2 regions of the Actinoallomurus rhizosphaericola genome follow, and region 2 is predicted to be linked to the other one. Evidence: riboswitches for the same ligand, from Rfam matches in the RefSeq annotation. Region 2 holds a riboswitch; the other holds the start of a gene.

Region 1 (3,399 bases), on a different contig from region 2:
CTCCGAGCGGTGCGCGTGGAAGACCGGGTGGTCCAGGTAGCCGCTCTCCCGGCGGAGCGCCGGGGGCAGCTCGGCCTCCGTGGCGACGGACAGGGCCTCCTCCTCGGCCAGGCCGAACGCCCGCCACACCGCGGTCACGTGCCCGTCGGTCGTCGTCTCGTCGCAGGCGATCCCGACGTGGTCGGCGTCCACGAGGCGCAGGTTGACACCGCGTTCGCGCGCCCGGCGCACGATCTCCCCGGCCCGGCCCGGCACCCGGGCGAGCACGGTGTCGAAGAACGTCTCGTGCACGATCTCGGCGCCGAGCGCCGCGAGCCCGCCCGCGAGGCGGACGGCGTGCCCGTGCACCCGCTCGGCGATGCCGCGCAGCCCCTCCGGGCCGTGATAGACGGCGTACATGCTCGCCATGACGGCCAGCAGCACCTGGGCGGTGCAGATGTTGCTCGTGGCCTTCTCCCGGCGGATGTGCTGCTCGCGCGTCTGCAGCGCCAGGCGGTACGCCGGGTCCCCGTCCACGTCGACGGACACGCCGACGAGGCGGCCGGGCAGCTGCCGCTGCAGCCCCTCCCGTACGGCCATGTAACCGGCGTGCGGGCCGCCGAAGCCGTACGGCACGCCGAACCGCTGCGAGGTGCCCACCGCGATGTCCGCGCCGATCTCCCCCGGCGCCCGCAGCAGGGTCAGGGCCAGCAGGTCGGCGGCCACGACCACCTGCGCGCCGCGCTCGTGCGCGGCCTCGGTCACCGGCGCCAGGTCGCGTACGGCGCCGCTCGCCCCGGGATACTGCAGCAGGACCCCGAAGAACTCCCCGTCCGGCAGGCCCCCGGACAGGTCGGCGACGACGACCTCGATCCCCAGCGGCACCGCGCGGGTGCGGATGACCTCGATCGTCTGCGGCAGCGCGTCCGCGTCGACCAGGAAGGTGTCCCCGGCCCTGGCGGCCCGGTGCGCGAGCGTCATCGCCTCGGCCGCCGCCGTGCCCTCGTCCAGCAGGGAGGCGTTGGCGACCGGCAGCCCGGTCAGGTCGCTCACGACGGTCTGGAAGTTCAGCAGCGCCTCGAGACGCCCCTGGGAGATCTCCGGCTGGTACGGCGTGTAGGCGGTGTACCAGCCCGGGTTCTCCAGGACGTTTCGGAGGATCACTCCGGGGGTCACCGTGCCGTAGTAGCCCAGGCCGATCATGGAGGTCAGGACCTGGTTCTGCGCGGCCAGCTCGCGCAGCCGGGCCAGCGCCTCCACCTCGGTCAGCGCAGGGGGCAGGGCGAGGGGCCGGTCGGTGCGGATCGCGGTGGGCACGGCCGCGTCCACGAGGGCTTCGACGCTCGGGAAGCCGACGGCCTCGGCCATCGCGGCGCGTTCGGTGGGGGACGGCCCGATGTGCCGATCGACGAAGGGAACCTCGGTCATTGGGGAGCCTCCTGGTGCGGTGGGTGCGCAGCCACCACCGGGCGGGCCGGTGGCCGGTCTCCCCCTCTGTCAGGTGAACCTGAGAGCTTCACCGCGCCGGGGCGCGGCTTGCACCTTCGGTGAGGCCCGATGTGGAGCACCGGTCCTGCTTTCCAGAGGTGCCTCGCTCATACGGTCCTTTGTGCCTGAGAGGTTCCGGGGAGGGTTGCTCCTTCGGCGCCCCGCACCACGGTGTGCGAGGTCTCTCCCGTACGAGGTCGACGGCTATTCCACCCTACCGGAGGACAAGTCACCCCGTTCCGGTCACGATCATGTACCCCTCCCCCCGGCGCGCATCACCGTGCGACGATGAGCCGTCCCGGCCCCGCGCGGAGGAGACCCATGGACGAGACCTGGCGGCTGATCGAGTGTTGTCACGCGTTCGTCTACTTCGTGCCCGAGACGCGGGACGCCTACGCCGAGGCCGGTCTGACGGGTTTCTGGCGGGGGTACTTCGCCTCACGGGCCGCCGCCCTCGGCACCGCCCCGGCCGAGGTGGTGGCGGCGGCGTTCCACAACTTCGCGCCGCGCATGGTGGCCCGCGCGTTCCCGGACGTCTGGCACCGGTCCTCACCGGAGGCGGTCCTGGCCGCCCGGACGGCCGTCGCCGACCGCGCCCTGCGCCGTCTGGCGGGCGACCTGATCGACGGGCCCGCCGTCGCCGAGGCCGCCGCCCTGGCGGGGCGGGCGGTCGAGGCGACACCCGTCGCGGGCCGCGTCCTGTTCGCGGCGCACGCGGCGCTCCCCCGGCCGGACGAGCCGCACCTGGCCCTGTGGCACGCCGTGACCGCCCTCCGGGAGTTCCGCGGGGACGGGCACGTCGCCGCCCTGCTCACGGCGGGGCTCGACGGCTGTGAGGCGAACGTCCTGGCGGGCGCGCTCGGCCTCACCCCGCCCGCGCAGCGTGACCACCGAGGCTGGACGGAGGAGGAGTGGGCGGCCGCCGCCGGGCGGCTGCGCGCCCGCGGCCTCCTCGGCGACGACGGCGCGCCCACCCCGGAGGGACGCGCGGAGCGGGAGACGATCGAGGACGTCACCGACCGGCTCGCCCGCCCGCCCCTCGACGCCCTCGGCCCGGACGGCGCGGCCCTGCTGACCGGCCTGCTCCGGCCGCTCGCCCGTGCGATCGTCGACGGCGGCGGCATCCCCTTCCCCAACGCGATGGCCATGCCGCGGCCCGCCGCGTCCGTGTAGTGATCCGGCCCGGGACGCCCATCGAGCGGTTATCGGACACCTCCCGAGCGTCCCGGCCGATGAACTGGGAGGATGCACTGCGTGTCCGTGAACGAATCCCCCGGCGCCGACCGTCCGGTACCCGGCAAGTCGCCGCCGTCCACCGGGACGGAGCCCGTGGAAGCGACGGCCCGGTCACACGACGCCGCCGACGGCGTCCGGCCGGCCGCCGAGAACCCGGCGGCCGAGACGACGGCCGAGGAGACGACGGCGACCGAGACCACGGCCCACGAGCGCCCGACGGGCGAGGACCCGGCGGCAGGCCGAGTCCCCGACGAGCCTCCGCCGGCCGAGATTCCGGCCGGCGAGACGACGGCCGGCGGGGGTCCGGCCGTCGGGGGTCCGGCCGGGGAGGTGCGGGTCGAGGAGCCGTCGCTGCCGCGGCGGATCCGACGCCCGTCCGACGCCATCCGCTTCCTGCTGACCGTGGGCTTGATCGGGCTCATCCTGGTGCTGGCCCACATCGCGCGGCACACCACGAGCGGGCTGGCCTCCGACATCGCCAGCGGAACCGAGCGGGCACCGCACCTGCTCCTCACCCTCGCCAACCTGGCGTCCGGCATCGGCGTCCTGGCCGTTCCGGTCGCCTTCGGGGTGGCCCGCGTCATCGGCCGTGACGGGCTGCGGGTGGTGATCGGCGTCGTCGCGGCGGTGGTGGCGCTCGGCGTCTCCCTCGGCCTGGACTCGTGGATGACCGCTGCGGGCATGCGCGACCTCGCC
Region 2 (3,399 bases):
ATGACGTGCTCCAGCGGCCCGCCCTGCGTGCCGGGGAACACCGCCGAGTTGATCTTCTTGGCGTACTCCTCGCGGCAGAGGATGAGACCACCGCGCGGACCGCACAGCGTCTTGTGCGTCGTGGACGTCACGACGTCGGCGTACGGCACCGGCGAGGGGTGCAGGCCCGCGGCGACCAGGCCCGCGAAGTGGGCCATGTCCACCATCAGCAGCGCGCCGGTCTCGTCGGCGACCTGGCGGAACGCCGCGAAGTCGAGCTGCCGCGGGTACGCGGACCAGCCGGCGATGATCATCTTCGGCCGGTACTCGTGCGCCAGCCGGGCGACCTCGTCCATGTCCACGAGACCGTCGGGGCCCACGTGGTAGGCCGCCACGTTGAACATCTTGCCGGAGTAGTTGATCCGCATGCCGTGGGTGAGGTGCCCGCCGTGCGCGAGATCCAGGCCGAGGATCGTGTCCCCCGGCTCCAGCAGCGCGAAGTACACCGCGATGTTCGCCTGGGCGCCCGAGTGCGGCTGCACGTTGGCGTGCTCGGCGCCGAAGAGCGCCTTGGCCCGGTCGATCGCCAGCTGCTCGGTGACGTCGACGTACTCACATCCGCCGTAGTAGCGCCGTCCCGGGTAGCCCTCGGCGTACTTGTTCGTCATCACCGAGCCCTGCGCCTGCAGGACGCCGACGGGCGCGAAGTTCTCCGAGGCGATCATCTCCAGAGTCGACTGCTGCCGTCGCAGCTCGTCCGCTATCGCGGCCGCGACGTCCGGGTCGATCTCGGACAAGGGCAGGTTGGAGAGGTTCATCACGCCTCCTCGATCAGTTTCGAGTAGGCCTGCGCGTCGAGCAGGTCGGCCGGGTCATCATCCGTACGTACCCGGAACAGCCACCCCTCCCCGTACGGGTCGGAGTTGATCGCGGCCGGGTCCTCCTCCACGGCGGTGTTCACCGCGACGACCTCACCGGTGACGGGCGAGAAGACGTCGCTCACCGACTTGGTCGACTCGGCCTCGCCACACGGCTCGCCGGCCTCAACGGACGCGCCCTCCTGGGGCAGCGACACGTACACGATGTCACCCAGCGCGTCGGCCGCGTGGGCCGTGATGCCGACGGTCACGACGCCGTCCGACGGCTCGGTGACCCACTCGTGCTCCTGGGTGTAGTACAGCGTCTCGGGAACGGTGCTCACGAAGTCCTCCTGTAGAACGGCAGCGCGACCTTGTCGACCGGCTCGTGTTTACCGCGGATGTCCACCGCGAGGTCGGTGTCGTCGGCGTGACCCGCGTCGATGTAGGCCATGGCGATGGGCCTGCCCAGCGTCGGGGACGGCGCGCCACTGGTCACGACCCCGCAGGGCGTGCCGTCCGGCGTCACCACGTCGTACCCGTGGCGTGGGACGCGACGCCCCCGCCCGACGAGGCCCACGAGCGTGCGGCCCGGCGGCGTGTCGGCGAGGGCGGCCAGCGCGGCGCGGCCGACGAAGTCACCGGGCTTGTCGAGCTTGACGGTACGGCCGAGGCCGGCGTCGTACGGCGTCGTCTCGGCGGTCAGCTCATTGCCGTACAGCGGCATGCCCGCCTCCAGCCGCAGCGTGTCCCGCGCGGACAGCCCGGCGGGCCGCAGGTCGTCGCCGCCGGCCTCCGCGACGGCGTTCCAGACGGCGACGGCGTCACCGGCCCCGACGAACAGCTCGAAGCCGTCCTCGCCGGTGTAACCGGTGCGGGCGATCAGCGCGTCGATTCCGGCGACCTTGCCCGGCAGGATCGCGTAGTACTTCAGGTCGGCGAGCGCGGCGTCGGTGAGCTTCGCCAGGATGGCCTGGGCCTTGGGACCCTGCACGGCGATCAGCGCGTACGCGGCGGACCGGTCGTCGACGGTGGCCTTCTCGAACCCCTCCGAGCGTTCGGTCAGCTCGGCGCGCACCGTCGCGGCGTTGGCGGCGTTCGCGACGACCATGTAGGTCTCCGGGGCGAGCCGGTACACGATCAGGTCGTCCAGCACCCCCCCGGCCGAGTTCACGATCATCGTGTAGCGCGCCCTGCCGACACCGAGCATGGACAGGTGCCCGATCAGCGCGTGGTCGAGGGCCGCTCCGGCCTGCGGGCCGGTCACGAAGATCTCTCCCATGTGGGACAGGTCGAACAGGCCCGCGCTGGTGCGGACGGCCTGGTGCTCGGCGCTCTCGCTGCCGTAACGCAGCGGCATGAGGTACCCGGCGAACTCGGTGATCATGGCGCCGAGCTCGGCGTGGACCTCGTGGAGTGGCGTTCTCTTGGCGTCCGGCGTGGACATCGGGGCAGGCTCCTATCACGCGGGCGGCCGGGAATCCCATCCTCCCATTGGCACGCGGAATCCGGTGGCGGTGCCCTCCCCCTCTGTCATCGGTGCCTGAGAGCTTCACCCCCAGGTCGGGGGCTTGCACCTTCGGCGGGAGCGTCGCTCCGCTTTCCAGAGGTCGCCTGGTCCGCACGGTTCGTGTGGCCTGAGAGGTTCCGGGGAGGGGTTGCTCCTTCGGCGTACCTCGCTGGCGGCGAGGTCGCTCTCCCGCGCGGGATCATCGGCACGGCCAGGCTAGCAGCACACGGGGCCGCCGATCGACGGCGCGGGAGTGCCGGAGCGGCCCTCACGGGCGGGTTTTCGGCATACGCTTGACCGGTCGAGATCTCGGAGGCCTTCGGTGAGCGTGTGCGCGACACGGCGAACGGAGCGGCCTGACCGCGGCGCCCGGTGGGCGCCCGCGGTGCGACGGGTGAGGAGCGTGTGCGGGCAATGAGCGTGCTTTTCGTGGTGGGCATCGTCGTCTTCTTCCTCGGGCTGCTCGCCTCGATCGCCCTGCACGAACTGGGCCACATGTCCTTCGCCAAGCTCTTCGGCGTCCGCGTGCCGCAGTTCATGGTCGGCTTCGGGCCCACCCTGTGGTCGCGGCGCAAGGGCGAGACCGAGTACGGCGTCAAGTGGATCCCCCTCGGCGGCTACATCCGGATGATCGGGATGCTGCCGCCGCGCCGGGGCGACGCGCCCGGAACGGTCCGCCAGTCGTCCACCGGCCCGTTCCAGGGGCTGATCGAGTCGGCGCGCGGCGCCGCCCTGGAAGAGGTCGGACCGGGCGACGAGGACCGCGTCTTCTACCGCAAGAAGTGGTGGCAGAAGGTCATCATCATGTTCGCCGGGCCGTTCATGAACATCCTGCTGGCGTTCGTGTTCATCAGCGTGGTCGTCATGGGGATCGGCGTCTCGACCCTGCAGCCGGTGATCGCCTCGGTGACCAAGTGCACCATCCCGGCCGCGCAGGCGGGCCGTGACTGCCGGCCCGGCGACCCGGCGACCCCCGCCGTACGGGCGGGGCTGCGCCCCGGCGACCGGATCGTCTCCTACGAGGGCCACCGGATCCACGCGTACACGGAGTTG

What was found. Region 2 has a riboswitch for glycine ahead of gcvT (glycine cleavage system aminomethyltransferase GcvT). Riboswitches for the same ligand answer to the same signal wherever they lie in the genome.
Region 1: linked by a shared signal. The riboswitch ahead of gcvP (aminomethyl-transferring glycine dehydrogenase) and the one ahead of gcvT (glycine cleavage system aminomethyltransferase GcvT) in region 2 are both predicted to bind glycine.

The regions. Positions count from the first base shown of each region.
Region 1 covers NZ_JAMXMW010000007.1:71,404-74,802, forward strand. Annotated here, with positions in the region: gene gcvP (aminomethyl-transferring glycine dehydrogenase) at 1-1,407, opposite strand, end outside; glycine riboswitch at 1,570-1,667, opposite strand; gene NE234_RS17675 (SCO6745 family protein) at 1,789-2,640, shown strand; gene NE234_RS17680 (lysylphosphatidylglycerol synthase transmembrane domain-containing protein) at 2,722-3,399, shown strand, end outside.
Region 2 covers NZ_JAMXMW010000004.1:148,736-152,134, forward strand. Annotated here, with positions in the region: gene NE234_RS11910 (serine hydroxymethyltransferase) at 1-797, opposite strand, end outside; gene gcvH (glycine cleavage system protein GcvH) at 797-1,180, opposite strand; gene gcvT (glycine cleavage system aminomethyltransferase GcvT) at 1,177-2,283, opposite strand; glycine riboswitch at 2,357-2,449, opposite strand; glycine riboswitch at 2,451-2,548, opposite strand; gene NE234_RS11925 (M50 family metallopeptidase) at 2,761-3,399, shown strand, end outside.